One region of the Bacteroides sp. QWL-09 genome, then DNA from elsewhere that is predicted to be linked to it. Evidence: riboswitches for the same ligand, from Rfam matches in the RefSeq annotation. Region 1 holds a riboswitch; each other region holds the start of a gene.
What was found. A riboswitch is a leader RNA that binds a small molecule or an ion and turns the genes downstream of it on or off. The one in region 1 is predicted to bind cobalamin.
Positions count from the first base shown of each region.

Region 2: it holds a riboswitch for cobalamin, as region 1 does, so the genes downstream of both, AC4PG5_RS02390 (TonB-dependent receptor plug domain-containing protein) here and AC4PG5_RS03740 (DUF5074 domain-containing protein) in region 1, are expected to answer to the same signal.
Region 3: it holds a riboswitch for cobalamin, as region 1 does, so the genes downstream of both, AC4PG5_RS05100 (TonB-dependent receptor plug domain-containing protein) here and AC4PG5_RS03740 (DUF5074 domain-containing protein) in region 1, are expected to answer to the same signal.
Region 4: it holds a riboswitch for cobalamin, as region 1 does, so the genes downstream of both, AC4PG5_RS12950 (anaerobic ribonucleoside triphosphate reductase) here and AC4PG5_RS03740 (DUF5074 domain-containing protein) in region 1, are expected to answer to the same signal.

Region 1 covers NZ_CM178748.1:948,215-956,105, reverse strand. Annotated here, with positions in the region: gene dpp5 (dipeptidyl-peptidase Dpp5) at 14-2,113, shown strand; gene AC4PG5_RS03745 (alkaline phosphatase family protein) at 2,312-3,274, opposite strand; cobalamin riboswitch at 3,506-3,745, shown strand; gene AC4PG5_RS03740 (DUF5074 domain-containing protein) at 3,803-5,158, shown strand; gene AC4PG5_RS03735 (flavin reductase) at 5,314-5,820, opposite strand; gene AC4PG5_RS03730 (MBL fold metallo-hydrolase) at 5,875-6,870, opposite strand; gene AC4PG5_RS03725 (PspC domain-containing protein) at 6,979-7,891, opposite strand, start outside.
Region 2 covers NZ_CM178748.1:610,711-618,601, reverse strand. Annotated here, with positions in the region: gene AC4PG5_RS02410 (sulfatase-like hydrolase/transferase) at 1-155, opposite strand, end outside; gene AC4PG5_RS02405 (sialate O-acetylesterase) at 146-1,300, opposite strand; gene AC4PG5_RS02400 (sulfatase family protein) at 1,350-2,804, opposite strand; gene AC4PG5_RS02395 (RNA polymerase sigma-70 factor) at 3,109-3,651, opposite strand; cobalamin riboswitch at 4,029-4,252, shown strand; gene AC4PG5_RS02390 (TonB-dependent receptor plug domain-containing protein) at 4,306-6,375, shown strand; gene AC4PG5_RS02385 (sirohydrochlorin cobaltochelatase) at 6,378-7,292, shown strand; gene AC4PG5_RS02380 (PepSY domain-containing protein) at 7,273-7,891, shown strand, end outside.
Region 3 covers NZ_CM178748.1:1,285,087-1,292,977, forward strand. Annotated here, with positions in the region: gene AC4PG5_RS05085 (iron chelate uptake ABC transporter family permease subunit) at 1-264, opposite strand, end outside; gene AC4PG5_RS05090 (ABC transporter substrate-binding protein) at 284-1,420, opposite strand; gene AC4PG5_RS05095 (YncE family protein) at 1,429-2,532, opposite strand; gene AC4PG5_RS05100 (TonB-dependent receptor plug domain-containing protein) at 2,666-4,681, opposite strand; cobalamin riboswitch at 4,876-5,078, opposite strand; gene AC4PG5_RS05105 (DUF4382 domain-containing protein) at 5,225-6,055, opposite strand; gene proS (proline--tRNA ligase) at 6,474-7,891, shown strand, end outside.
Region 4 covers NZ_CM178748.1:3,204,968-3,212,858, reverse strand. Annotated here, with positions in the region: gene AC4PG5_RS12960 (DUF3858 domain-containing protein) at 1-1,260, shown strand, start outside; gene AC4PG5_RS12955 (DUF3858 domain-containing protein) at 1,266-3,167, shown strand; cobalamin riboswitch at 3,480-3,661, shown strand; gene AC4PG5_RS12950 (anaerobic ribonucleoside triphosphate reductase) at 3,696-6,089, shown strand; gene nrdG (anaerobic ribonucleoside-triphosphate reductase activating protein) at 6,187-6,645, shown strand; gene AC4PG5_RS12940 (hypothetical protein) at 6,802-7,095, shown strand; gene rseP (RIP metalloprotease RseP) at 7,291-7,891, opposite strand, start outside.

The DNA.
Region 1 (7,891 bases):
ATTTAAAATACTTATGAAACAAACCAGTTTATTTATCATGTCGGCAGCAATGATGTTAGCTTCCTGCGGCGGAGCAAAACAAGCCGGGGAAACAGACCAGGTGCTTATTGAGAAATCGGATTTGAAAATTGACGGTAAACGCATGACTCCGGAAGCTTTGTGGGCTATGGGACGTATTGGTGGATTGTCGGTATCGCCCGATGGACAAAAGGTCGTTTATTCGGTAGCTTATTACAGTATCCCTGAGAACAAGAGTAACCGTGAGGTGTTTGTCATGAATGCCGATGGCACAGAGAATCAACAAATCACCCGTACTACTTTTCAAGAGAATGGAGCCGTATGGATTAAAAATGGAACAAAGATTGCATTTTTAAGCAATGACGACGGTAGCAGTCAGCTTTACGAGATGAGCCCGGACGGAACAGACCGCAAGCAGTTGAGTCACTATGAAGGCGATCTCGAAGGCTTCTCATTTTCTCCTGATGAGAAAAAAATCTTGTTCATTGCACAGGTTAAAACGGTGAAATCGACTGCAGATAAATATCCGGATCTACCTAAAGCTTCGGGTATTGTTGTCAACGACTTGATGTATAAACATTGGGATGAATGGGTGACAACAGCTCCTCATCCGTTTATTGCCGATTTTAATGGAGAGACTTTGAGCAACGTAACCGATATTATGGAAGGACAACCTTATGAGAGTCCGATGAAACCTTGGGGGGGTATAGAACAATTGGCTTGGAATACTACTTCTGATAAGATTGCTTACACATCTCGTAAGAAAACAGGATTGGCTTATGCTCTTTCTACCAATTCGGATATCTATGTTTACGATTTGAAAAGTAAGAAAGAGACCAATATCACCGAAGAAAACAAAGGTTACGATACCAATCCTCAATTCTCGCCTGATGGAAAATCGGTGGCTTGGTTGAGCATGGAGCGTGATGGATACGAAGCAGATCAGAACCGTTTGTTTGTGATGGATTTGGCTACAGGCGAAAAGAGATTCGTGAGCAAAGCCTTCGACTCGAATATTAACGAGTTTGTTTGGAGTAAAGATGCTCAAACCATCTACTTCACCGGCGTATGGCATGGTGAGACACACATCTATACTTTAAATCTGTCGAATGATAGTATTAAGCCGATAACATCAGGGATGTACGATTATGAAGGATTGGCTTTGTGCAATGATAAATTAATGGCAAAGCGTCATTCGATGAGTATGGGTGATGAGATTTATGCCGTTAATTTGGATGGTCATACCACTCAACTGACTCAAGAAAACAAGCATCTATACGATCAGATGGACTTTGGTAAAGTAGAAGGCCGTTGGATGAAGACAACGGATGGTAAGCAGATGTTGACTTGGGTCATTTATCCTCCTCATTTCGATCCTAACAAGAAATACCCTACCCTATTATTCTGTGAAGGTGGACCTCAGAGTCCGGTCAGCCAATTCTGGTCGTACCGTTGGAACTTCCAGATTATGGCCGCAAATGATTATATCATTGTGGCTCCGAATCGTCGTGGATTACCGGGATTTGGTTTGGAATGGAACGAGCAGATCAGTGGCGATTACGGTGGTCAATGTATGAGAGACTACTTCACGGCTATTGACGAGATGGCTAAGGAACCGTTTGTCGACAAGGATCGTTTAGGTTGCGTTGGTGCTAGTTTCGGAGGCTTCTCTGTTTATTGGTTAGCCGGTCATCACAACAAACGTTTCAAAGCATTCATTGCTCACGATGGTATCTTCAATATGGAAATGCAATATTTAGAGACCGAGGAGAAATGGTTTGCTAACTGGGATATGGGTGGCGCTTATTGGGAAAAACAGAACCCAATTGCTCAACGGACGTTTGCGAACTCACCTCATCAGTTTGTCGATAAATGGGATACTCCTATTCTATGTATCCATGGCGAGAAAGACTATCGCATCTTAGCAAACCAAGCCATGGCTGCATTCGATGCCGCAATTATGCGTGGTGTTCCGGCACAATTGCTGATTTATCCTGATGAAAATCACTGGGTACTTAAACCTCAAAATGGAGTCCTTTGGCAACGTACGTACTTCGAATGGCTCGATAAATGGTTGAAGCCTCAGGCAAAATAATAACAGATGAAAAAGAAATAGAAAGTTAAGTTTAATGATTTAACGAGTTTTTATTTCATCAAATAATTAGCCGATTTTTGTATCTAAGCATACAAAAATCGGCTAATTTCGTAATAGAGGACGTTCGAGCAATTTATCCTAAAGATCGGATGATCTGTTTATGCAGATCGATCCTCAAGCTTCCTTGATTCTTATTCCTTATAAGTTTTCTTTGAATATCGAATATGGGACCTCTCCTGTCCATGGTTTCGGTTGCTTCGCCCCAAATAAGAATAAGATGACTGAAGCCGTGTTGACCGTATTATTGGCTTCTTCGATGATAAATCCTTCTTTAATCTTTGCACCGGTAATGCCCCAAGGAACAATCATTTCATGCGTACTGACTCCTCCGTGTCCATATTCAAGGCCTCCATGATCTGATAGGAACATAAAATGAGTGTTTTGATATAAATCGTTTTGTTTTAGTCTATCAATAAGACTTCCGATCTCAACATCGGCTTCTTCAATCGAACGGATATACTCCGGAGACATCCATTTATACTTATGTCCGGCATGGTCGGTATGAACTGAATAGAGAAAGGTTAAGGTTGAGTTAGCTCGATTAGTCACTAGAAAGTTGAAGGCTTTATCGTAATTTGCACGATAGCCGTCTTCCTCTAAAAAGGAAATCTCATCAAAGTATTTCTTGTTGTATGGGTTGATGAGCGGAGCCCAATTGTAATAAAACGCTGTTTTGATCTCCGGCATCTGATCTTTTAAGACCTTAAAAACAGAAGGATAATACCCCTCATCGTCAGTCTCGATAGCCGGTAACTTGTATTTTGAGATCTCCCAAGAGTTATCCACTACCCCATGTTGTTCAGGTCCGCTACCGGTTAGATGACTAGTCCAGTTGGGCAAGGTCACCGAAGGCATGACAACACGAGTTTTAATCGAGAGTGCGCCTTGAGCCAACAATTTATCCAAATTGGGCGTGTTTGCCTTCTGAAAGCCTTCGACGCATATACCGTCTAAGCTAATCATAACAAGATGTTGGGCGATTTGTTTTGCTTTTTCCTTTTTACGAGTAAATGCTTTTATTGGCTCAGGCAGAGATAGTGCTCCTAACGTGATGGCACCGGCCAATCCTTCCTTAAGAAAATTTCTTTTTGAATGGTCCATAATAGATTTAAAATTAGTATTTGTGTGCGTTGGGTACGGACTCTTCTTTCTCGTACCAACGACAAATGTACAAAATCTATTTTAAAAGTAGTGTAAGGTTCAATCTTTATGTAGTCATAAGATGCTCAATCTTTTGAGGAGCAATTGGACTCTGTTGTACCCTATAAAAGCGCTTGTGGAAATGGAGTGTTATCTACAGCAATAACTTTTGATATCGGATGTTTTTACTATCTTTGCTACATGAATTTTGGTGTTACCCATTTCCATAATCTTCGAAATGAGTAATGAAAAGGGAATCAGGTGTAAGTCCTGAACAGACCCGCTGCTGTAAGCTCAACCAAAATCCGTATGCCATACTCATTACCACTGAAACATGGTCTCCCTTTTTTATAAAGGTTATAGAGAACATCTTTTGGGAAGGATGCATTCGGAAGAGTAAGTCAGAAGACCTGCCAAAATAGACGAAATAAGTTCCCGTGGACTGGAATATTATTCAACCTTTTTATTATACATTTATTTATTTACAACATGAAAAAGATTCATTTGTTAGCGATGTTATTCGCTATGCTTGGCTTTGTGGCTTGTAGTCACGACGATTTTGTGTCACAGTTAGCCACTGATTTGGAAGTCGATAACCTAGCATTCTCTTATGAAGGTGGTGAACAAAGCTTTTCTTTGACGAGTAATGAAGAGTGGTCGATGAACAGTCTGCCCGATTGGGTTACGGTAGTGGTTAAAGATGAAGTGGCTACCCGAAGTTTGAATTATGCCGAAGGAAATAAAGAGTTGACGGTTACAGTACAACCGAATGCCGATTATGCCGCACGTTCAACCGAACTGATCTTAACCTCTCTTTCCGGAAAATCACTTAATCTGAAGATTGAGCAGCAAAAGAAACCGGAGCTTGTGGGGTATTGGATTTTAAGCGAAGGGTATGCCGGCAAAGGAAATACGGAATTAGCATGGTACGATGTCGCGACCAAACAATTATTGAAGAAGCAATTTGTGGCAATAAACGGAACAGCATTGGGAGACACCGGCAACGATCTCAAAATTTACGGAAGTAAGATGTATTGTGTGGTGACAGGTCCTGGTTTTGGAGCAGCAGCCACCGAAGGGACCAATTATATTGAGGTGATCAATCCGGCCGATGGGAAGTCGATTAAGCGTATTCCCTTTGTTGATGCTAAAGGGGCGCCTGCAAAACCTCGTAATATCATTTTTGAAGGCGGTAAGGCTTACATCAGTAGCTATTCTAATGAAGTGGTACGTTTAGACACGTTGTCGCTGACTTTAGATGCTCATGCTGCATTGAGCGGTACTTTAGCCGAGAACCTTTGCTATAATGACGGTAAAATTTATGTCTGCAACTCCGGACAAGGAGAGGACAATAAGATCTCAGTTGTCGATCCGGGAAAGATGCAGGAAGATAAAGTGATTACCACAGAGAAGAACCCTACCGGCATTGTTTCAGCCGCCAAAGGAACGATCTATTTTAGCACCAATTATAATACTTATAAGCTCTTTAAATTGACTACAGCCAATGATCAGATTACCGAAGTTACAGGGCTAAAAGTAGGCAATATGACCATGATGAACGGTCAGCTTTATGCTTGCTCTTTTGACTGGACGTCTTATAAAGGGAGTTCTTATGTTTTAGATCCGGCAACAGATGCGGTGACGGAACTCGATTTTAACTTGAGTAGCGTTGGCATCGAAATGTTGATGGAATATCATATTGGTCAGATTAATGGAACAGACGATCTTTTCTTAACCGGTATGGGACAAGATGTCGTCATTCTTAATCCACAAACGAAAGAGATTAAATATGCTTTCCAAACCGGAGTGGCTAACGGGAACAGCGTGGTTGCTTATTATAAATAAAAACAACTGTTTTTAAATAGATCATTAGACTTATTCTAATCTCTTATCAAAAAGGAATTGCCGGATAGTAGCTTTGAAAACGACTATCCGGCAAGTTTGTTTTGATCTCTTTCAGAGATGAACGATTGTTTTATCTATTTATCCATCTATAGGTTTTATTTTACCCAGATGTGTTCGATTTCTACCACGTACATCTTGTGGAAACCTCCATGGGCTTCATCGTACCAATGATCGATCAGCGTAGGGTCGATGAATCGTTCCGGCTCTATGAGGTCGGTATAGAGTTTGCGACATTCCAAGCTCAGGCGTCCTTGCTCAAACAAAACATTTCCACTAGCCGAAGCGATCGGCTTTAATCCCGTTTCCTTGATCTTATCAGTATTCCGACCCGATTTCTTGCCACATACGGCATGAATCGATTGATTTTCCTGACCTAGAAAGGTTAGAGTCAGCGTGTCGTGCTTTTCGGTGAATTCGTAAGTATAGCGTTCGGGACGGACAAAAACGAAAGCAACCGGCTTGTTCCACAACCATCCTATCCCACCCCAACTGGCAGTCATCGTATTGAAATGGTCTATTGTACCGGCAGTCACTAACATCCATTCCTTTCTGAGGATATCGAAGACGTTTTCGTTTAGTTCGCTTAATTGTAATTCTTTCATCGGTCTTAATGGATTATATTTTTTAATCTTATAGGTTATTCAGATCATTCTTTTCTATTGACGTCGCAATTTGACGACCTCGCCAATAAAAGGTAATTCATAACGGATATTCCGTCGTTTCGCTTCAGTCTTAAACACTTGTGGCGGATCGTGAAGAGGTTCGTCGGAGAGGTCGAATGTGCCGTAATGCATCGGGATGGTGATCTTTGCTCCCATCTCTTCAGCGGCGGTAATCGATTCATGAGGCGAGATATGGTTCGGACGCATAAACCAACGAGGTTTGTAAGCCCCGATGCCCAATAATGCATAATCGGGTGCACCAAACAGATCGGGTATCTCTTTGAAATGTTTCGAATAGCCGGTATCACCACTGTAGTAAAGCGACAACCCTTCGACTTGTAGCATGAAAGCTCCCCATAGTCGCTGTCCGCCATCTCGTATGGAACGTTTGCTCCAATGTTGAGCCGGAAGGAAGGTGATCTTTAGATGCTCATCAGCCGTTTGTTGATACCACCCCGCTTCGATGACTTCCAGCTTAGGGAACCATCGCTTAACCAAGCTGCCGGTACCTAATCCACAGAACAATTTCATCTGAGGATTATTGCGTAGAAGGCGACCGATACTTTTCTTGTCAAGATGATCAAAATGGTCGTGACTGATCAGCAGATAGTCGATATTGGTAAAGACGTCTGGATGTGCCGGGAACTCACTTTGACGACGGACAAAAGGGATATGTCCGAACACCGGATCGAACATGATACGTTGGTGTCCCAACTGAAGAAAGAAGGAGTTATGTCCCAACCAAATGAGGCTATCACCAACTACATGATCGAGCGTGTGCAAATAGCAGATTTCCGGTTCCCACTTATTCGTCTTCTTTTCCTTGCGTTGGGGATTAGAAGACAATCTCCATTTGAGAAAATTGCCCATTCCGGGACGATGACGATGCTGTCGGTTGAAAAAGCGGCCACGTACCACTGGATTTCCGCGCCAATAGGGATTAACGCTACCTAGACGTTCATTTCTTCTAAAACAAATGTGTTCGCCCATATCTTTTTACCTTAAATAATAATGCAAACATAGCAAAAAAATAGAAAATAAAAAAAGTGTCCCGCACACACACCTCGGAACACTTTTTTTATGAAATCGAAAGTTTATTTAAATCACATGAAGTCCATATAAGGGAAATTGCCAACCTAGTGCTGATAGGTTTATGATAAAGAGTACCAATCCGATGACCCAAAGGACAAAGAGCACCCACTTCGCTGTGGCGTTCATCGGTGGCCAGTTAAACAGCTGACGGATTAAGGTGTAGACCAACCCGGCTAAAGGTATGCCTATCAAGGCTACTCCGCCCCATGTTCCGGCAATGGTGAGCAGTGGAGATACCGACATAAGCGGTGTCCAGTTAATATCCGGCATGATGTTAAACAGTAAGGCTCCTCCTCCAATGGCAGCAGCAATCAACCCAATAATGAGGGCTACAAAAGCAACGGCCAAAGCAAAAAGTACGGGGAAGCATACGATGAGCAGAGCAACGACGAATAGTTTAAATACAAAGGAAGCTATACTGACGAGAGCATCACCGACTTGTTGAAGAAATGAACGAGGTTTACCCGACCGTACATAGTCGTTTACGCCATTCGATACTCTTTCAAATCCGTCGGTCACTGTCTTCCCAATATTTTCTAGGGTTACCGCTTCACCGCGCATCTTTAATTTTTCAGCTGCGGTGACGGCTTCCGGAACAACAATCCATAGAATGATGTATATCAATACGATAGGAACATAGGGTACAAATATCAAGGCTACCATCAAGATGCGTACAAGGGCCACATCCCAATTGAAGTAAGCTGCTAATCCTGAAGCTACCCCAGCTAAAACTCTATCATCGATATCACGATACAATTTACGGTAAGCTGTTCCGGACGACTGGGTATAGGTACTCTTTTGTTCGCTGCTATGCGTTTGATCTTTGTTGGGTTCCTCTTCAGCAGTGTCGTCTGCAAAATCTTCCGGTTTGCCGACTTGTGCAATCACCTCTTCCACATCGTGAATAGAGATCACTTGG
Region 2 (7,891 bases), 340 kb from region 1:
TCATCCAATTGCTTTAGGACACGTCCAACCAACTTATCAGTGTATTCCACCATATCGGGAAAGTGTACTGAATTCCCTTTATAAGTGGAAGAACGCAGTGGGAGCCATTCTTCTGAATCGGGTGTAGAGACAAATGGGCAATGTGTCAATGCCATCGGATAGTAAACGAAAAAAGGGGACTCTTTATGCTCACAATAGCTTTTTTCTCATAGGTCTTTGACAAGGCCCAATAAGCTAAACGTTCTCCGGCTTTTTGCTTATGAGCCGGATGAATACAAGCCGAATCACCTGCATCCATCAAAACAGTCATTCCGGAATGAGGGATTTTCTTCTCACAATTAAACTGAGCTTCACGTAATAATGCCCCTGACAAAGGTTTCTCTTTATAGTCGAAAGGGGCTATTTGAACATAATAAAAAGGGAGATCTTTCTTTTTAAATAAAGTACGCCAGTCCTCTACAAACGTACAGAGTAACTTCTGATACAGATCAGCGTCATTTCGATTAGCTTCACCTTGATACCATATCCATCCTTTAAAACAAACATCTTTCAAAGGATATAGCATTGCATTGTAAAGCATGGAAGCCAATCGATGAGGTTGCTCCGGTGTAACATTGTCCATTAAATGTTTCCTAGAGATTTCCGGATAGATATCTAGACTTTCAGGTGACATCCATGATTCGATTTTAGAGCCACCCCAAGATGTTTGTATCAAACCGATAGGAACATGTAATGAACAATACAGCTGATACCCAAAGAAATAAGCTGTTGCACTAAAATCAGCCACATTCTCAGAGGTATGAAGTTTCCAATCGCCTTTACATTCATCCAAACGCATTTTCGAAGCAGCACGTTCCACAGTAAACAAACGTATCGGTAACCGCTCGTCTACATTAGCTATGACCTCATTTGATTGAAATACAGGTTGTGCTCCAAATCCCTTCATTGGCATAGCCATATTAGATTGCCCAGAACATAACCACACTTCTCCTATATAAATATCACATAAAGTAAGTAGATCTCCATCATTGAATGTAATGGTATATGGACCGCCTGCTGCTTGAGTAACGACCTCCACATTCCATGTTCCATCTTTCTCTACTGAAGCTAAATAAGTCTTATTATCCCACGACGTGATAATTTTCACTGTAGCATTTAAATCAGCACGTCCACTAAGTTTCACCAAAGAGTGCTGTTGAAGAACCATATGGTTGCCTAGAACACTCGACAATTTCACCTTTCCTTCTGAGTTTGAAACCCAGAATAAAAGACTAAACAAGAAGAATAAAGATCTTTTCATACTTTAAATAAATTGAGATCATGACTCAATAAAACAAAGACGCTCACCTTTACTTTTCAAAGATTCCCTCCCACTTTTGATTCATCCGGTTCACCGAAGTTTTTCCATATTCCTCTCCTTCAAATGAACGACGATATGCCGATAACTCCTGATGTAAATAATCAGACAATTTCTTTACTTCATCAGAATGGGAAGCACTAATATCAAGTTGTTCCATAGGATCTTGCTTCAAATCATACAATTCATATTTGCCTTCGTTATAATATAACTTATAGGTAGAAGTAACCACTGCTCCTTGCTTACCGGAACAAAAGACAAGTGGTTTATTTCGAGAAGCATTTTTTGAATATAAAAATGGAGTAAAAGATTCCCCATCCAGTTGATCTGGATTCGTATTTTTAATTCCAACTAGATCTAGTATAGTCGGCAGATAATCAGATGTACTACAAGGTTGTTTAACTTTATCTGTCAAAGCCTTTTTTCCTCCTATCATAAAAGCAGGAACCCGAATACCTCCTTCATATAAAGAGCGCTTTTCCCCTTTAAACTGGCCTGCATTACCAGGGGTTCGCAACTCTGGACCATTATCACTACAAAAAAACAAGATTGTATTCTCATATGCGCCTTTTAGTTTTAGAAATTGAATTAGACGTTCGATTTGATCGTCCATAGCCGTAATACAACCATAATAATTTCTTTCCTCTAGCGACAACCCCTCGTACATAGACGCATATTCAGGTCCCGCAACACAAGGTAGATGAGGTGTATGAAACCAGACTGTAGTTAGAAAAGGCTTCCCTTGTTTCAAGGCACGATCTATAAAAGGAACCACGCGATCTATTACTACTCGGCTGTCATCACCATTTAACCCATCCACAACCTTCTTGCCATTTATATCCCAATAAAATGTGCCATACTCTTTTCGAGCATCATGTTCAGATAAATAATCCCAAAAACGTCCATCGTTAGATAATGGTGCAAACATTGGATCGTAGCTTGGTACCTTAGATTCAGTAACAAACCCATCATCATATCCATGTTCCGCCGGTGGATTAAGTAAATGTTTGTTTTCCGGTCGACCTCGATTGGCATCTCTTTCTTCACAAGTTAGAGTCCCTAAATGCCATTTTCCAAAATGTCCAGTAGTATATCCGTTTTCTTTTAAAATCTCCGGTAATGTTTTCTCTTCCGGACGTAAGATTCCCACATTAGGAGCAAATACGCCCATACGATAAGCATTCCTTCCCGTGAGCACACTAGCACGAGTCGGAGACGATAATGGTGCCGCTGAATAAAATTGCTCGAAAACAACTCCTTCTGAAGCTAATCGGTCTAAACAAGGGGTCTTTATAGAAGTATTACCATTAAAACCAACATCTCCCCAGCCTAAATCATCAGCCATAATCAAAATGATATTAGGAGCTGCCGTTTGTTGAGCCATTAAAACAGAAGTGGCACCAAGTGAAGATGTTAATAGTAATAATCTAGAATTTATTTTTATCATAATAGTATTAAGTTACATTGGTAAATGAGTTCATTATAGTCCTTAGCTATAAGAAGGAACATATATATTATCAGAGAAAGCGCATAAAGCAAATCAAAGATTATGATGATATCCTTGGAAGTGGCATTAATCGAGTAAAACTAGAATATACGTAATCAACCGATTGACAGTTGATAGTCTTTGAAAAGAAAATAGAAGGCTGTACAGCCACATAACCAAAATCAATGTTTTTCATAATTATATAAAAGAGATAAAAAGGAACTATTGATAGCCCTATACTATATAAACAATGAAGGTTAGCTCACTACGCAATCAAAGTTATAAGAAATACAATTAAAATGTTTTTTTTCAGATCTTGCAGAGCCAAATAGAGATGTCGTTCGACTGTACGAATAGAAAGTTGTAATTGATCAGCGATTTCTTGGTTACTCATGCCGTCTTTCCGGCTCATAGTAAAAACCTTTTTTCGTTGTTCGGGCATATTATCTAATGTCAACTTTATTAGAAGTTGAAGTTCTTTAGCATGAAGCTGGTCGTGAATATCAAACTCAGAAGAGAAGCAATCCTCTTTTGTGCATCTTTCCTGATAGTTAAGTTCGATAGATTTATGCTTAAGAAAGTTGTAAATATGATTACGAGTCATTACGTAAATGTAGCTATCCCATGTTTCTTTACTCTCCCAAAGTTGAGTATTATCCCATAATTTGACGAATATATCTTGCGCAATATCTTCCGCATCCTCCTCCGAATGTAAAATCTTACATGCGAAAGCTTTGACCTTCGGATAAGTCTGAATAAAAAACTGCTCAAACTTCCTTTTTTTGCGTGATTCTTCCAGACTCATCATCAGGGATTTCAGGTTACTATTTCTTAATTAAAGGCCAAAAATAAACGCTTTTGAAAGAAAAAACAAGAAAATCCCGTAATAAGGTGTTATTTACATTTTTTCCCAAAAACATAAAAACAGTGTTAACCAACTAATTTGTAAATCATTATAAAAGCAAAAAGAAGTTACATAGACGTTACTCCTTTTAGCAGAAAAGGCCCAGTATATTGGCAAAAATTCCATTGAAATTTGATCAGACTTCCCATTAATAGAGGCTAGCACAATCTGCAATTCATAAGTATACCACAGAACATACTTTTTTAAATCAGTATATCTATGAATTAGACAATTATTGTTCCTTTTTTATCAAACAGATTTTTACTATTCAACAGATTTACTATCTTTGGCGGCGTTTAGGTGATCTGTTATATTTTCCATATAACAGATAAAAGGGAATTCGGTGAGAGACCGAAACAGTGCCCGCTACTGTAATTTCTATTTCTTCAAAAGATGGAGCAGTTGAAAGAAGTTCTGCTTACCACTGTTAATTTTAGTCATTAACGGGAAGGTTATCTCTTTCAACAGAATAAGTCAGGAAACCTGCCTACACAAAGCAAATAATCAAGCCATCCCGGGGTCAGGAGGGTATTTATTAACATTTATCAAAAAACATCCATGAGAAAAAGATGCTTAGTAGCAGCCTTATTAGGAGGTTATGCTGCTTTGGGAGTAATGGCACAGCACCCGACAACAACCAACCAAGAGTTAACGGTCGATTTAAACCCTATTGTAGTTACCGGTACAGGTACTCATCAACGCTTAAAAAGCACACCGGCTCCCGTTTCAGTTGTGACTGCAGCCGACATTAAAAAAGCCGGAATCACAGACTTTCAACAAGCAATGACCATGCTTGTACCTTCACTTTCATTTTCAACCAACAGTATGGGTTCTTATTTAATGATGAACGGATTGTCGAATAAATACGTGCTCATTCTAATTAACGGACGAAAGCTGATTGGCGATGTCGCTAACAATATCGACTTGTCACGTATCGATTTAAGTCGAGTGAAACGTATTGAGATACTCAATGGAGCTGGTTCATCACTTTACGGATCGGATGCCATTGCCGGAGTGATTAATATCATCACCGATGAACCTAAAAATGTAATGCAAGTTAGCTCTTCCACTCGATACGAAGGCTACGGACAATTCACACAATCGGTTAACGCCAATATTGCTAACGAGAAGTTCGGTTCATACACCACTTACAAGCACGACCAAAGTGACAGTTGGCGTACGAATGATGAAGCCTATTCCGCCGACCGAAAAGGCAATATTTCGTTAATTCCTACGGTAGGACTCATGTCCACCGGTTTCCATTCGAACTTGATCAACCAAAAGTTCACTTACCGCCCAACCGATAAGCTCTCGCTATATGCCAATGGAGGATATTATTGGAAATTAACGGATCGTCCGGTCGCCGAGTCGACCGTTTACGGCAGTTCCGACTACGACTTACACTATGAATCGTACAATGTAGGGGTTGGAGGACGTTATCTATTGAGCAAAAAATCGTCTATTACACTCGATTTGGTTAACGATAACTACCTGCAAAACTATAAATATATTCGTATACCTAAAGCGAAGAATTATGAAGTTGGAGACTATAACAAAGTGAAGACTCAACGTTTCTATGAAGCAGAAGCCAAAGGGATATTCAGCTTTTTCGACAATAGTCAAACGGTATTTGGTCTCGATTATCGCTCAGAAAGTTTAGATCGTCCATCTGCCGGAGTTGATAAGGCCGTTTATACCTTAGCCGGATACGTACAACACGAAATGAAACTAGCCGATCACTTCAAAACCATAGCCGGAGCAAGATACGATTATCATGAAACGGCTAAAGGCCGACTAAGCCCCAAATTAGCTTTAATGTATTCCAATGGACCGATCAACGTTCGAGGCACCTATTCAGCCGGTTATCGTGCACCAGGATTGGATGAACTTTACTATTTACTCAATCGCACGAAAACCATCACATTAGGCAACACTCGTTTAAAACCGGAACATAGTCAATACGTTTCTTTGAATGTAGAATATAACGCCAATTGGCTTAGCTTATCGGCCACAGGTTACATCAACCAAATTTCTAATATGATTTCAAGTGTAACCACTCCATTTTCAGTTCTCCCGCAAGAGCAAGTAAATGCAATACTTAACCAAGCTAGAGCAGCTGGGATTTCAGAATCAGAAATTCAAGTCTTAGACCAACTCAAATCATACACAAATGCCGACAAAGGTTTAATTAAAGGATTTGAGATCAATGCCCTAGCCAAACTTTTCAAAGGATTCTCTCTCTCCGGGAATTACGCATATGCCTATGCACGAAACAAAATAGATGAGGTCTGGGATAATGTACCACGTTCGATCCGCCACACCGGTACAGTGGCTGGAAATTATACTCATAACTGGAACAATTACCAGCTTAATCTGAACCTTAACGGTCGCTTTCAAAGCAAACGTTTTCATCCCGGTCACAGCTATGGTGATGCCCCCGGATATGGCATCTGGAATTTAAACACCAAGCATACGTTTACGGGATTAAAACATTTGGATATGGAGTTGGGTGCCGGAATAAATAATCTTCTAAATAAGATAGACGAGCGCCCTTATGGGGTCAATTATGCTCTCTTATCACCGGGACGTACAGCCTATGTTAGCCTAACACTAAAATTAAATAAGTAATTATGAGAGTCCTCCTATCCTTCTTACTTTTATCGTTTTCTCTGAACCTCATCGGTTCGGAGAAAACAAATTTTGAGGCCTCAGATTTCTTGTCCACTTTATCAAAAGGTGATAAAGCCGCCATACTGATGGTACACTTTGGAACCACCTTTGATGAGACTAGAGGAAAGACCATCGATGCCATCAATAGTCAGGTCAAAATGACTTACCCGAACTTAGAAGTCAGAGAAGCCTACACCTCGCGTATCGTAATGCGTCGCCTCAAAGCGCGTGGTATCTCAAAAGATGCACCGATTGAAGCCTTGCTGAAACTACGTGGTGAAGGATATACTCATATCATCGTACAAAGTACAAACATCATTGAAGGAATAGAAATGGAATCCCTGAGACGAGATGTCGCTAAAGTCTCGGACTTCTTTAAAGAAATTCGTATCGGAAATCCCCTACTTTACTCTGCTCAGGATGTAGAAGAGGTCGTAGAGAGTATTGCTAAACGACATCAGGAGAAAGGTCAATTGGTTCTTGTAGGTCATGGCACTTATACTCCGGCGACGGCAACTTATGCCATGGTCGACTATATGTTTAAGGCAAAAGGGTATGCACGTATTCACGTGGGCACCATTGAAGGATACCCAACCTTTGATGACCTGTTGAAGATGCTGCACCGGAACAAAGAGAAACGAATCACCTTAATTCCTTTTATGTTTGTTGCCGGCGATCATGCCGCCAATGATATCGCCGTCGAATGGAAAGAAGCCTTAGAAAAAGACGGTTATCAAGTCAAAGTCATTCTAGAAGGAATGGGAGAAATAGCGGAGATCCAACAGCTCTTTGTTTCACACATCAATTTTATCCTCAAAAACCGAATGATTGATATTATTGATAAAAAAGCACGTTATGCGAAAGAAACTGACTAATTTTATCTATACGACTCATCGGCTATTGGGCACTCTACTCAGCGCTCTTTTTTTAGTCTGGTTTCTGTCAGCTTTTGTGATGATGTATCATTCATTTCCTAAGCTAACCACAGAGAAGAAGATACAGAAATTCGAGACCTTAATGGCCGATTCACTTTCGCCTATTGACTCCATTCTCCGGCGCGTACCTGCCGGAGAGCAAATCACCCAAATCACCTTAAGTTGCCCGCTTGAAAAAGCCATCTTTTATATTGAGACGACCAACAACCAATACACCATACCGGCAATGAACGGCGACTCCCTACCCATGATTGATGCAAACGATGTTCTGGCTATGGCCAAACGATGGTGCGCATCACCTATTGAACGTATCGACACCTTGTATAAACTTGATCAATGGATCCCGTTTGGAGCTTTTAAAAAAGAATTTCCTATTTATAAGTTTCACTTTAACGATCCCGAACAACATCAACTTTATATCGGTTCGCAAAGCGGTGAACCTTTGCAGTTCACAACCAAAGAAGCCAGAATCTGGGCTTGGCTAGGAGCTATTCCACATTGGGTTTACTTTACGTGGCTTCGACAAGATGCGACACTCT
Region 3 (7,891 bases), 340 kb from region 1:
AAACGCCGTTTGAAGCATCAATCCACTCACCGCCAGTGCTGCCCCACAAAACAAAGCGGTCAACGCTTGAGGCAACCGCGATTCTAAAATAATAAATCGCCAACTCTCTTTCTCTACCGGGTGACCTAAAAGGATATCACCAACTATAGGAAGAGGAATGTCGACAGATCCAAAAACTAAATTAAATGCAAAGAGAATAAAGAGGGCTAATCCCAACACTACCCCATACTTTAGTCCCTTTGCAGAAGGAATGATCGTTGTCATTATTTTATTATTCTACGTTTCAATCGGCTAAATTAGTAAAAAAGCGCGAATTATACGTAGGGAGAAGTGACGGATGAAAAATTTTAATCAGATCGCGTAGAAACAGATCCGGATGATAGGGAACCTCTTCATAGTATCCCACAGTATTCGTGTTGCATCCATAGATGGCACGCGTTTTAAACGCTTTGAATCCGGCATAAGGTGCATATTCACGTTGAAGTTCAGCATAGGTCTTATCGATCGATTGATTATACTTAATCAACCAAAAATCGGCAAACTGTCCTTTATCGAACACCGTTTCAAACGACAGAGGTACCGAACCGCTATGCGAGTCCTCCTTGAAAAGGTACTCAGCTCCTGCATCGCGATAGAACACGCTGATCCAACTCTGTCCACCCGGCACATACCAAGCCGATCCGCTCTTCAGTTCGCTGATCACTGTGGGACGATGATCGACCTTAGTCGCCAACGCTTTCAGCTCGAGGTACGACTTTTCAATGGTAGCGAATAACGAATCCGCCCGTTCGCCAACTCCGTACAAACGTCCATAGAAACGCATCCATTCGGCCCGTCCCAAAGGAGAGGTCTCCATGTAGTCGGCACATTCAATGATCGGCACTCCCAACTGTTCGACCCGCCCATGACCGCCGCTATTCTCAAACGGCGAAAGCAGAATCGCATCAGGCATCAAATCAATCATCCGCTCAATATCCGGCGCTAGTCCATCCCCCAGATTAAGCAATTTACCCTCACGAGCAGCCTGTTGCACCTTATCCAAATTGATATAGTTCAAGTCGCACACTCCGGCTATGGCGTTAAAAACACCAAGCTCATCCATCAAGCTGCAATGCACAGCCGAATAAATCACGCTCTTCGTCAATGGAGTACGCACCACCACTCCCTTAGGCAAATCGCCGGGCAATGCTTGCTCCCGATCGACCAACAAATAAGTTTGCAGAATCTTCGCGGTATCCCACGGATTCTGCACCTCCACTTTCGTATAATTTCCACAGTCCTCGATAGAGAGTCTTTGAGCATAACGCATCTCCAACGCCTCTCCCGCATGAGTCGACTGTTTCGTCTTTCCTCCTCCACAAGAGGAAGAAAGAACGATAAGCCCCATGCAGAGTAGGACCAAAAAATGGTTTTGTTTCATCTCACCGATTAATTAAAGAAAGCCATATCCATCGGATTCAATCCTCCACAATCGAATTTCTCAATAAACTGACCGGAAGCATCGAAACGATAAATATCACCATTTGCTTGATAGTTAGAAACCCCAATATAAATCTCTCCATTATTCGGATTCACCTCCATCATATACACACTCTCTGAAGCCAATTTCTCCGGTGCATTCTTCAAGAAAGAAGAATCAATGATCTTACCGGTTGAATCATCATAGCTAAAGAACGTATTAACCGTCTTTTTAGCCACCCAATCGGTCACCGAGTTCACCAGATAAAGCGATTTGCCATAAGCCGTCATCTTAGTCGCCACACCAAGATGAGTGACCGCATACGTCTTATTCTTAAGGTCGATCTTTTGTAAATCATAGCCAATATCCCCCCAGTTACCCCATGAAATCAAGAACAGATTTCCATTAAGCACCTTCAACTGATTAGGATTGACAGTCACTTCAATCTCTTTGCTCACTTTAAAAGTATTAATATCAACTTCTACCACTTTCTTATCATAAATTTTATGATCACTAGTCCAGCCACAGATAGCCACATAAAGCTTACCGTTCACTGTTACAATGTTTTCAGGTGCCAGTCCCACAGCAACATAATCCTCAAGAACAAGAGTCTCAGTATTGATGCGAGCCACTTTTCCACTATAAAGGGTGACATAAAGCTTACCATCCACATAAACCAAATCACGAGGTCCACCATCCAAGTTCGAGAACGATAAACTTCCGATTTCCACTCCCGCAGAATTTAGTTTAACCAATCGTTTAGAGCCATAGGCCAATATATACATATAGCCATCCTCTTCAATCATTGATTGTCCGGTATCACCAAGTTCCTTTTTATTCTGTTTGAGGTAAATGTTGCTAATAAAATCAGCATTCTTATTTGGCGCATAAAAAGCCAAACCAGAATTGTTACCATTATAAGAGCCTGAATTCAAAACAAAAGCTCTTGTTCGAGGCAATTCAACTACCGAACCTATATCATTCCAACTATCATCCTCATTGCTACAAGAAGTAAAACTCATTAAGAGAGTTAACAAACCAAGTAAACTAAAAAACAAATTCTTCTTTCTCATACACTTATTTAAATTAATTGATATTTATAATTCTATTATTCGACTCACGATTTTATTTATTCGATGTATTCGATGTATTTGATGTATTCGATGTATTCGATTATAACGATCGTTCGATCTTAGCCATCGGGTTTTATAATTCCACCTTGAAAGTCAGCCTAAACTGCCTTCCTGGCATCGGATAGAACTTAATCACATCATATTGAATATTGAACAGATTAACCAAGTCGAATTGCGCTCCCAAGCGAACAGCGCCAATTTTAAACTTATTCGAATACGACAGGTTCTGCTCAAAATAACCATCTACCCTATTTTCCGGCAGATTTTGAGCCAGGACATAGCGCTCTCCGACTGCCATAAAAGAATAAGTTAGAATGCCATAAGGCGTTTCAGCCGTCACACTACCATTGCCGGAATGCTTTGGCGTATAAGGAATCTGATCCTTGTAGTTTTTATCCTCCTTGTTCGTCACATTGATGGCTTTCTGGAACGTATAGCCACCACTCACCACCATCGCCCAATGATCGGACAAACGTGACTTAAGGCTAGCATTCAGATCGACACCATCCACACTGACCCGTCCATAATTCACCATTTTTGAAACAGGAATTTGCGGAAAAGCCACAATCTTATCCTTAACATCATTGTGAAAGAAATCCACATTAATAGAGAGATAGTCCGCCCATCGCCCCAACGAGCGGCTCCATCCAAGACCTAAATTATATTCCGTTGCCTTTTCCGGACGCAAGCCGGTATTCCCCAACCGTTCATAATAAAGGTCATTGAAAGCCGGCACCCGATAGCTCTGTTTATACAATCCGCGAATATTTAAATATTCCGTATGAAAAGGGCGATAAGAAACCGATACCGAAGGCGTCAGGCATTTTTGAGTGACCTTCTGGCCATCCGGTATTTTATTGGAAATGAATGTATTCAATAAGCCGCCAACCACTGTAACCCGCTCGAATGCCAACTGAGCATTAAGTGCAGTCAGAGAAGTCCACCGCCTCGGATTAATCTCATTCGGCATATTAGAGTTTTTATCCAACGTATTATAAGCCACATCTTGTGCCAAAGAGACGCTTAACTCCTTCAAAGGCTGATAAAGCAACGTAGACGATCCATAATATTCATTCTGTCGGTTAACATCGATCTGTTTCCCATTCTCATATTGCACATTAAAGTCCGCGTATTTATTCCACGAATAGTCATATTTCGCTTGCGCCTGCATCTTCCAACGTGAATTAAAGACCTTCTCATAATGCGCCTGCAAAAGAAAATTCTCATCCCAGAGACGTTCGTTCCGACCACTAGTATAATACACAACACTATTCGGTAACCCTCGTTCCGAGTTATAATAATAAGCCTTTACATTCAGTTTGGCCTGAGCCTTAAACGTGTGATAAAGGTTAGCCTCCGTGTGCCACGCTGTAATATCAGAGTTCTCACGTTTCTCTTTAGTGACCAGTGCCCCATTCTTCAACGTAAAAGGATACATTCCATCGGCACGCATCCAATCGCCATCCACTGCAAGGAGAGTACGCTGCCCAACCTTTTGTGTGAACCGCACATAAGGATTCACTTGTCCGAAGGACCCCACACGTACCTGTCCCTTAAAACCAAATTTCTTTGCCTCACTAGGATCCGGGCGAACAGACAAGATGCTCAACACCGCTCCCGAAGCATACAACCTTGCCGACTGCAACAAGTTATCATTTTGACCAACCGCCAATGAAACCATCCCTACATTATCTAAGGAGAATCGACCGATATCAATCTGCCCTGCCTGACAATTGCTCACAGCCACCTGATCATAAGCTACTCCGGTATGATAAGCACCCAAGCTTCGTACAGAAACCGTTTTCAGTCCCCCGATGCCACCATAATCACGTACCGTTGTTCCGGAAAAGCGACGAACGGCATCCGCCATGTTCTGCAAACCAAGCTGTTCGATATGATCGGCCGAAAAAGCCTGAACAGGAACCGGTGCCATCACCTGCTTAGGCATACGAACTGCCTTAACCGTCACTTCATCAATGTGCTGAACAGTGGTTGTATCGACACGTTGTGCCCCAACCGAACCATAACTCAACAAGATAAAAATCCCGGCTACTAGTCGCCTGTTTTTAATCATAACCCAATCTTTCATTTCAATTATAAAGCTATCATAATCCTCATCACAACAAACCCATCTTATCCAAGATAAGTTTCAAAACGCCACCCAAGACACAAAAGGATAAAACCAATCGAAACGATTGAAAGTCGAAAGAGATCATGACCACTTAAAACGCTTGATAGAGTTAGAAGGAAAGTCATCATTCTCCGGCTTTATCCTCGAAAGCTAGATGGAGGCTTTGTTTTGCAGGTCTTCTGACTATTCTCCGGTTGCTTCAGCCTTCCCATTCGAACAAGCGAACAGTGGCAACAGAAATGAAACAACTTCTATTAAAGGAGTTTACAGCGGCGGGACCGTCGAAGATTCACACTTCGTTCCCTTTTAATCCTATGCTTAAGAGGCACATGGAACAAAACGCCACAAAGATACTCTTTTTTATAAATAACACAATTGCAGATAAAAAAAAGGTGAATTAAAGAATCCCATTTAGATTCCTTAATTCACCTTCATCAGTAAGATATAGCGATCGTTTATGTTAATTGCCCATACCGTTATCAGCTATTTATGACTCATGATCTATTGTTCATTGTTCGGCGCAGTTTCAGGATAAGCCGGGATAGCCAAGCTACCTAAAGAAACATTCGTTCCTCCAACCACATTAACCACCTCTTGTAATGTTGCAATACGTCCATCCTCCAAGTTCTGAACTTCAAGCTTATAAGCCCCGCTGAACAAGCCATGAAGTCTAAAGTAATTGTTATTCAACGTATCCGAAACGGTTGAGATCGTATCCCCTGCAGAGTTGACCGTGAAAACTTTAGTTTGTTGTTTATCCGGAGTCAAATAGCCCTCAACAAACGAAGAGTTAGCCTCAATATAAGCTCGAATAACCGGTTTTAAAGAATAGCTGCCGTTTCCTTTCGCCACAATAGACCGTTGGGCATCGAAATCGATCACCACTTTATATCCACTAGTCACCTCAACATTCGATTGAACATTGATTTTAAACCCAGACGTTTGTCCACTAGGAATTTTAATGCTTTGAGTCGTACCATCCGACAAGGTGATCGTACTATTATCCCCTAACACCAATCTGATCTGACTGATTTTCTCCCCTTCATTCAAATTAACATTCGACAGCAACGAATCCTTACCGTTATTAAACTGTAACAATTCAATTTGTTTAGGTTGAATATCCAGATTCACCCATTTTTCATCGCCCGAAACCGAATAGTCTACCGATTGAACATCTAAATGTAAGAATTTCACATCTTTGCTTTTGGGTGCATCAGTGATATAAAAAGAGACTTTTGTTGTCGAACTACACGCCGGATCATTATTGCTACAAGCTTGCAGCAAAAAAATCAAGCATAAAAATGGAATAAATAAAAAATAGCGCGTTACCATATTTTTTCGTTTTATTAAATAAATACTTAAAAATAAAATCAATAAATGATCATAAGAGGAGCAACAACCATCTGGTTATCAAACGTAATAACAGACTTACACTTTTCTAAAAACAGACATCAGACGAAGCATCATCCCAACAACCGTAAAAAGCAAAAGCTCATCATTCAAAAGAATACAGTATCAAAACCAATAGTGCTACCCCAACAAAAGTATCATATTTACTATAAATAACAAACCTATCAAACAAATGTTTATCTATAAAAAAACAAATGTAAAAGAGTTTCCAATCGGATAAAGCCAACCTATCGTCCTTAGTATTCCTCAAAATATTGCATGAACTATGGACAGAGTTCAAAGCTTTTTCGTATTTTTGCAACCTATTTGGCTAATTGCAATCTATAAAAACAATAATATAATGGCAAAAGAATTGAAAGACCTCACCAAACGCAGCGACAACTACTCGCAATGGTACAATGATTTGGTGGTAAAAGCAGACTTGGCAGAACAGTCTGCCGTACGTGGATGTATGGTAATCAAACCTTACGGATACGCCATCTGGGAAAAGATGCAACATTTCTTAGATACAATGTTTAAAGAAACAGGACACGTCAATGCTTACTTTCCACTTCTTATCCCAAAATCGTTCTTAAGCCGTGAAGCAGAACACGTTGAAGGCTTTGCTAAAGAATGTGCGGTCGTGACTCATTACCGTTTGAAAAATGCAGAAGATGGTTCAGGCGTTGTTGTCGACCCGGCAGCAAAACTCGAAGAAGAACTCATCATCCGCCCAACTTCAGAAACCATTATTTGGAACACCTATAAAAACTGGATCCAGTCGTACCGCGACCTTCCTATCCTTTGCAACCAATGGGCAAACGTTTTCCGTTGGGAGATGCGTACCCGTTTGTTCCTTCGTACAGCAGAGTTCCTCTGGCAAGAAGGTCATACCGCCCATGCCACTCGTGAAGAAGCAGAAGAAGAAGCCATCAAGATGTTGAACGTCTACTCTGAGTTTGCAGAAAAATACATGGCTGTTCCGGTAATCAAAGGTGTTAAGTCGGCCAACGAACGTTTTGCGGGTGCACTCGACACCTACACCATTGAAGCCATGATGCAAGATGGAAAAGCGTTGCAAAGTGGTACGTCACACTTCCTTGGACAAAACTTCGCCAAAGCATTCGACGTACAGTTTGTGAACAAAGAAAACAAGATGGAATATGTTTGGGCAACCTCATGGGGCGTATCTACTCGTCTAATGGGTGCATTAATCATGACTCATTCCGACGACAACGGTTTGGTTCTTCCTCCACACCTCGCTCCTATCCAAGTGGTTATTGTTCCGATCTACAAGAACGACGAACAACTCCAGCAAATTAATGCAAAGATCGACGGCATCGTGAAGAATCTGAAAGCAATGGGCATCTCGGTTAAATACGACAATGCCGACAACAAGCGTCCCGGATTCAAATTTGCCGATTACGAATTAAAGGGTGTTCCGGTTCGTTTAGTCATGGGTGGTCGCGACTTAGAGAACAACACCATGGAGGTGATGCGCCGCGATACGCTACAAAAAGAGACCGTTACTTGCGATGGCATCGAAGAATATGTTCAAAACTTACTTGAAGAGATCCAAAACAACATCTATACTAAAGCATTGAATCATCGTAACGCTCACATCACTGCAGTAGACAGCTACGAAGAATTCAAAGAAAAGATCGAAGAAGGTGGATTTATCTTGGCTCATTGGGACGGTACAACCGAAACAGAAGAAAAGATTAAGGAAGAGACTAAAGCAACCATTCGTTGTATCCCGTTCGAGTCGTTTGTTGAAGG
Region 4 (7,891 bases), 1.2 Mb from region 1:
TGGTGTGCAGAAAACTACCGGAGTGGAGTACTTTTTGAATTAAGCGGAATCAACTTCCCAAATTCTCCTTACAAATCATTTACCAAAAATTGGAAAGAAATAGACGATCTACTACTAGACGACGACGACTTTGGAGGTCGATTAAAAATGCGCAATCCCTACCGAGATGAAATGCCTAGCTTAGGTTTAGACAAGACAAACAACATTTATGAGAAAATTGCAACACTCTATTCGTTCCTTAAAAAAAAGATCTCTTGGAATAATGATTACGCGCTCTATAGCTATGATACTAAAAAAGCAGCAAAAAATGGTACTGGAAGTAATGCTGATATCAACTTTATCTTAATGAGTCTATTGAAAGATGCTAAGATCGATTGTTATCCGGCAGTTATGAGTCGACGTTCACGTGGAATATTACCCATGACCCATCCTTCTATAGATAAATTAAACACTTTCGTTATTGCCATTGCTGACACCGATAGTACTTTAGTCTATCTTGACGGTTCCTCAAATACCGGATTCTTAAACATTCTGCCTCCCAATTTAATGGTAGAGCGAGCACATGTCATCGGTCACAAAAATGGAGAGACCTGGGTCAACCTCAGTCAGTGTGGGAAAAGCTTATTAAGAGGTGCTGTCAATGCAACAATAGCATCCAACGGAATCATTTCCGGTCAACGCCAAACCAAATACATCGGTCAATATGCTTCAGGTATTCGTAAAGAATATCATAGTGTAAAAGATAGTAGCGAATTTATTCGCAACCTAGAGACCCGAGAGAATATTAAAATTACTCAATTCAATCTAGAAAATATTGACCTATTCTCACCGGAAGTAAAAGAGTCATTCAATTTTGAGAAACAAGCGACACTTAATGGCGATCTCATTTATGTTAATCCACTAATCTTTCTGCATATGAGTAAATGTCCATTTACAGACGTACAAAGAAATTTACCCCTCGAGATGCCTTATCAAGAAGAATACTCTTTATCCGTTATATTAAGAATTCCAGAAGGTTATACCGTGGACGAACTACCAAAATCTACAAGTATTAATTCTGAAGATGGACAGTCAATTTGTCGCTACTACTCTGCTGTAAACCAACAAACAGTCTCCATCAAATACGTATTCAAACAAAACAAACTCTTGTATCTATCAACAGAATATCCTAGTTTGAAAAAATTCTTCGAGACCATTGTTGAAAAGAATAATGAAATGTTGGTTCTCAAAAAGGCAGATGCAAATAACCAAACGTTATAATTCATATGAAATCCATTCAAACAGTTATACCTCTTTTAATAGCAATATGTCTGTGTAGTAGTTTACCTCTTCACGCACAAGATCTGACTAAAAATGCTTACTCTATTATTAAGAATCATCAGATTACAATTGTTTGCAAGTCGAAAACTCAAAGTCTAAATAAGGAAAGTCTAACGATTACAATACTCAATGAAAAAGGACTTGAAGCCACTAAGTTTGTGTGTAATTGTGACCAATTTAATTCCTTAAAAAGTTTTTCCGGCGAATTATTCAATGCCTCAGGTAAACGAGTGAGAAAAATTAAAAAGTCCGATTTACAACGGACCGAGTACTCTGGTTCGGCCTTGAGCACAGACGATTATTTCTTTTTTTACGAATGTAATTACCCTGTTTACCCATTTACCGTGACTTATGAATGGGAAACAGAGTGTAATGACGGGATTATTGGTTTCACTCCATTTGTTCCGCAAACAGATTACAACCAGAGTATAGAAAAAGCAGAATACGACCTAGAGTACCCAAGCGATATGGAATGTAACATTCGCGTCCTATCTCCAACCAAAGATCTGATTAAGATCGAACGATCGAAAGGAGAAAAAGGAGAAAATAGGATTAAAGCCACGGCTTCAAACCTCGCAGCCATAGAAGAAGAACCATTCTCTTTGCCACTGAAGAACCTTATCCCCTATGTTTATCTAACACCAACAGATTTTGTCTATGACAAAACCACCGGATGCTTAAAGGATTGGCAAAGTTTTGGAAATTGGACTCAACAATTACTAAACGGACGCGACGAACTCACTGACGCCATGAAACAGCGAGTACATGAATTGACCGCCCATTGCAAAAGCGACAGAGAAAAAGTGAAAGCCATTTACGACTATTTAGCAAAAACCACCCGATATGTCAGCATACAGTTGGGTATAGGTGGATTCCAACCGGCACCGGCAAGTGAAGTAGCAGAATTTGGGTTTGGCGATTGCAAAGCACTGTCAAATTACACTAAAGCAATGCTGAAAGAATTAGGCATCCCTTCTACCTACACCGTCATTAGCACAACCAACAGTCGTCTAATTCCTGATTTCGCCAGTGCCAACCAGATGAATCACATCATTTTACAAGTTCCTCTCCCCCAAGATACCTTGTGGTTAGAATGCACCAACCCTAGACTTCCTTTTGGATATATCCATCAGCAAATAGCGGGACACGACGGACTATTGATTACCCCGGAAGGAGGAAAGGTTTATCGCCTTCCGCTTTATCCGGACTCTCTCAACACCCAAAACAACAAAGCCACGGTAAGTATATCGCCAACCGGATCGGCAACGATCACAGTAGAAGAAATCTCCCGTTTATTCCAATATGACCATCAGTCAGGAATCATAGACTTAGAACCGAATAAACAAAAAGATGCACTTCGAGAAGAAATCAAGCTCACCCATGCTATGATTGATCAAATCAAAATTAAAGAGAATAAAACCGATCATCCGGAAATCACGATCGATTACCAGATTCAAACCGATCAATATGGGCATAAAACGGGCAATCGCCTCTTTATCCCCACCAATATTTTCCGTCGTAGCTTTTATAACCCGCCATTAACGACTCGTCATTCACCGATATCCATCGGTTATGGCTACCATGACACCGACAGTATACGCATCAAAATACCGAATGGATACAGTGTGGAAGGTTATCCCAAAAGCATAGAGATGAAAAGCAAATTTGGAACGTTTAAGTCCTCAATCTCCATTCATGAAAACGAGATCGTTGCCACTTACCGCTTATTAATGCACAAAGGAGTATATTCCAAAGACGACTACATAGAATTCATCGCCTTTCGAAAAATCATTTCTGAACAATACAGCGGAAAAGTCGTCTTGAAAAAAGACAATCCCACACAATAGGACAGCTAAGAAAATCAATCAATAGCAAAAGATTCATCTAACAAAAGTCGCTATAACAAAATAATAGGTTATAGCGACTTTTGTTCATATCAACACTCTATCCAACTCTCCAAAACCTTAAGACTCCAAAGTCTCAAAACTAAAAAGCTTATAAACTAAAATCGAACCACCCCCTTAATAAAAAAAGAGAAATTTCACAGCGATTTTCACTAAAAAAGTTTTCCAAAACGGAAAACTTTAGATATCAACAAGAAAGAAAAGTTGCCCAAAAAAACTTCAATATATAGACTTGTTTTTATAGATAGAACTTCTATCTTTGTAATCGATTACGGTACTAAAAGCGACTTAGTCATGAGGGAACGCTGTGTAATTCGGCGACAGTACCCGCTGCTGTAATTCTCTAGGAATCCGCACATTACGTCACTTTGTCAAGACATGGGAAGGCGTGCGAAGGAGAGATAAGTCAGAAGACCTGCCACAATCAAACAGAAGAAACATTATTGTCTAACACTTTCGGGAGTTAAAGTTATGAACTACGCAGAAATTTGTATCATCAAACGCGATGGTAAGAGAGAAGATTTCTCTATTAGCAAAATCAAGAACGCCATCGGAAAAGCATTCAATGCTACAGGAATTAAAGACGAGCAACAACTTATCGCCGATATCACGATGAGTGTAATCGACAAGTTTACCGCTCCAACCATCACTGTTGAAGAGATTCAAGACTTGGTTGAGAAGGAACTGATGAAAAACCGTCCTGAGGTTGCTAAAAAGTATATCATCTACCGCGAATGGCGAAACACCGAACGCGGTAAAAAAACTCAAATGAAACAAATCATGGATGGTATTGTAGCTATTGACAAGAATGATGTCAATCTAAGCAATGCCAACATGAGCAGTCACACGCCTGCTGGGCAAATGATGACATTTGCTTCGGAAGTCACGAAAGACTATACCTATCGCTATCTATTGCCGAAACGATTTGCCGAAGCTCATCAACTTGGTGATATCCATATTCACGATTTAGATTACTACCCCACTAAAACCACAACGTGCATACAATACGATATGGACGATTTGTTCGAACGGGGGTTCCGAACTAAAAATGGAAGCATACGTACCCCACAGAGCATTCAAAGTTATGCGACATTGGCAACGATTATCTTCCAGACCAACCAAAACGAACAACATGGAGGACAGGCCATTCCGGCATTCGATTTCTTCATGGCTAAAGGGGTTGGCAAGTCGTTCCGTAAACATTTAACCTCACTATTGAGTTTCTGCTCGTTAATCGAACAAAACCTAACTTTGGAGGAGAAAGAGATCCGTCAGTTAGTGGAATTACACCTGCCCTCACTCCGCAACAGCGAAGCCGAACGCAATGCGCTATGCGACGCTCTCGGCAAAATAGGAGCAACCATCGACGAGCATCATCTACAGCCAATTATCGACAAAGCTTTTGCGCTCACCCGCAAAGATACCCATCAAGCCATGGAAGGGTTTATCCATAACCTGAACACCATGCACTCTAGAGGAGGAAACCAAGTGGTTTTCAGTTCCATCAATTATGGAACAGACACCTCAGCCGAAGGCCGTATGGTGATCGAAGAACTTCTTAAAGCCACCATCGAAGGATTAGGTACCAGAGGTGAAGTACCCGTTTTCCCAATCCAGATCTTTAAAGTGAAAGACGGCATCTCCTATTCAGAGCAAGACTTCGAGAAAGCGATGAAAGCAAGCACCATCGAAGAAGCGATGCAGCTAACCTACGACACGCCCAACTTCGACTTGATGCTGAAAGCTTGTCAGACCACCTCAAAAGCGCTATTCCCGAACTTTATGTTCCTCGATACCCCATTCAACACCAACGACAAGTGGGATGCCAACGATCCAAAACGCTACCGCTACGAATTGGCAACCATGGGATGCCGCACACGCGTTTACGAAAATATCTGGGGAGAGAAAAGCTCTTTAGGTCGTGGTAATCTCTCGTTCACCACCATGAACTTGCCAAGATTGGCCATTGAAGCCCGGATCAAAGCAGAAGGCATGGTTGAAGACCAACACCATCAAGAGGCTATCGAACAAAAAGCGAAAGACTGTTTCTTAGAGATGGTACATGAAAAAGCCACGCTCATTGCCGAACAACTCAACGAACGCTATCAATACCAACGCACAGCGCTGGCTTGTCAATTCCCATTCATGATGGCCAACGACGTTTGGAAAGGTGGAGCCAACCTTCATCCCGACGAACAAGTCGGCGATGTTCTTCGCAGTGGAACATTAGGAATTGGATTCATCGGTGGACACAACGCCATGATGGCCCTTTACGGTAAAGGACACGGCCACTGTTCGAAAGCTTGGGAGACGCTTTATGCAGCCGTTGAAGAGATGAACAAAGTAGCAAACGATTATAAAGAACGCTACCAACTGAACTATTCGGTCTTGGCTACACCTGCAGAAGGCTTGTCCGGTCGTTTCACAAGGATGGACCGCCGCAAATATGGGGTGATAGAAGGAGTGACCGATCGCGATTATTACATCAACTCTTTCCATGTCGATGTCAAAGAACCGATCAACATCGTCGAAAAAATAAAATGCGAAGCCCCATTCCATGCCATCACTAAGGGAGGACACATTACTTACGTCGAACTAGATGGTGAAGCTCAGAAGAATGTGCGTGCTATCGTTAAGATCGTTAAAGTCATGCACGACCAAGGCATCGGTTACGGATCGATCAACCACCCGGTAGACACGTGTAACGATTGTGGCTATAAAGGGGTGATATACGATAAATGTCCGGTTTGTCAGAGCGAGAACATCCTTCGCATGCGCCGCATCACCGGTTATCTGACCGGCGATTTAAATTCGTGGAACTCAGCCAAGAGAGCTGAAGAGCACGACCGTGTAAAACACGGATAATTCATCAACCCTTTTTTATTGGACAACATGGTCTGCTTTTCCGTGCGGAAAGTGAACCATGTTGTTTTCATCTTTATCGTAGAGCACTAGACCCACAATGAATCTCTTAAATACCTATTCAGAAACCATTGTCGATGGCGAAGGCATCAGATACTCCATTTATCTGGCAGGCTGTTCGCACCATTGCCCGGGCTGCCATAACCCCGAGAGTTGGAATCCCTGTGCCGGTCATCCGCTGACAGAGGAGATGACCACCGACATTATTGCCGAAATCAACGCTAACCCCTTGCTCGACGGCGTCACCCTATCGGGCGGTGATCCATTCTATCATCCGGAAGAGTTGCTAACCTTGGCACAACGACTCAAGGCCGAAACTCAACAGAACATTTGGTGTTATACCGGATACACCTACGAAGAAATCAAAAACGATCCCAAACTTTATGCCGTCCTTCAATACATCGATGTGCTCGTCGACGGTCGGTTTGAACAGGATCTTTATTCCCCTTTCCTAGAGTTTCGAGGCAGCAGCAACCAGCGCATTCTCCATCTCAAATAAGGGAAGAAGCGTCGTACATGGTCCGAAGAAAATAAGCCGATACAATTAAGTCTAATCGAACCTTGTATAATCGCAACTAAAAGGCAATTAGCCGTTTTGTCCATAGCTGGAGTTGAGCCCTCGTTCGAGGGCTCTTCGGTTTTCGTTCGAGGGCTCATGGGCCCACCTTCGAGGGCTGAAGAGCCTTCGTTCGAGGGCTCAAAAAATCCGACGGCATCACCGGCTAATGAAACGCTGCTAACGATTAAGATCAAGGAGACAGCCACTAAGATCAACAAGAGCATTCGCTCAGACACCGTGATAATCAACTCACGATCGATTCGCCGCCCATTCACGATCGCTTCGACATTACTCCACTGTTATTCCACCATTACTGCATCATCACTACACCACCATTTCAGCATCATTTCAGCATCACTTCAGCATTACTCCACCATCGCCTCACCGTAACTTCTAACAATTATCGCACACCATCATCAGCTATTTAGAGTAAGAGCGTAAAATTTTAAAAAGAACAATCCCTTTATTTCATTCTTCGACTAACGCCCAAAGGATGAAATAAAGGGATGCATTATAATCAAGAGAAAGCGATCGATCTCGTCCTTCTCTCTTGATTGGATAGAGCAAAAGGCTCAGACCACTCTTTTAAAAGAAGAAGCGCAAAATATCGTTTAGATTCGCCCAAAGCAGTAAGCCAAACAATAAGATCATACCTCCCATTTGCGCATATTCCATGAACTTCTCACTCGGTTTGCGACGAGCAATGATCTCATAGAATAAGAACAAAACATGTCCGCCGTCTAATGCCGGAATAGGGAGAATATTCATAAAGGCTAGAATAATCGATAAGAAAGCAGTCATATACCAGAACTGATGCCAATCCCAAGTTGCCGGGAAGATACTGCCTAAAGTACCAAAGCCACCTAACTGTTTAGCGCCCTCTTTCGAGAAGACATATTTCATGTTACTCACATAGCCCTTTAACGTTTTCACGCCTAAACTAATCCCCGCAGGAAAAGACTCCAAGAATGTATAGTTTTTCTTGATAGTAGGCAACAGCTTAGTGGTTTCCATACGAGCAATCACTCCCATCTTATAGGCCGAGTCTACACGCATAGTCAATGTATCGATCACTCCCGCACGACTATAAGTTAATGCGAAAAGATGATTATCGACCGAATCATTAGCCACCGATGCTTTACCCTGGCGGCGTTGTTCCATCTCATATAAGAAATCAGAGAATGAA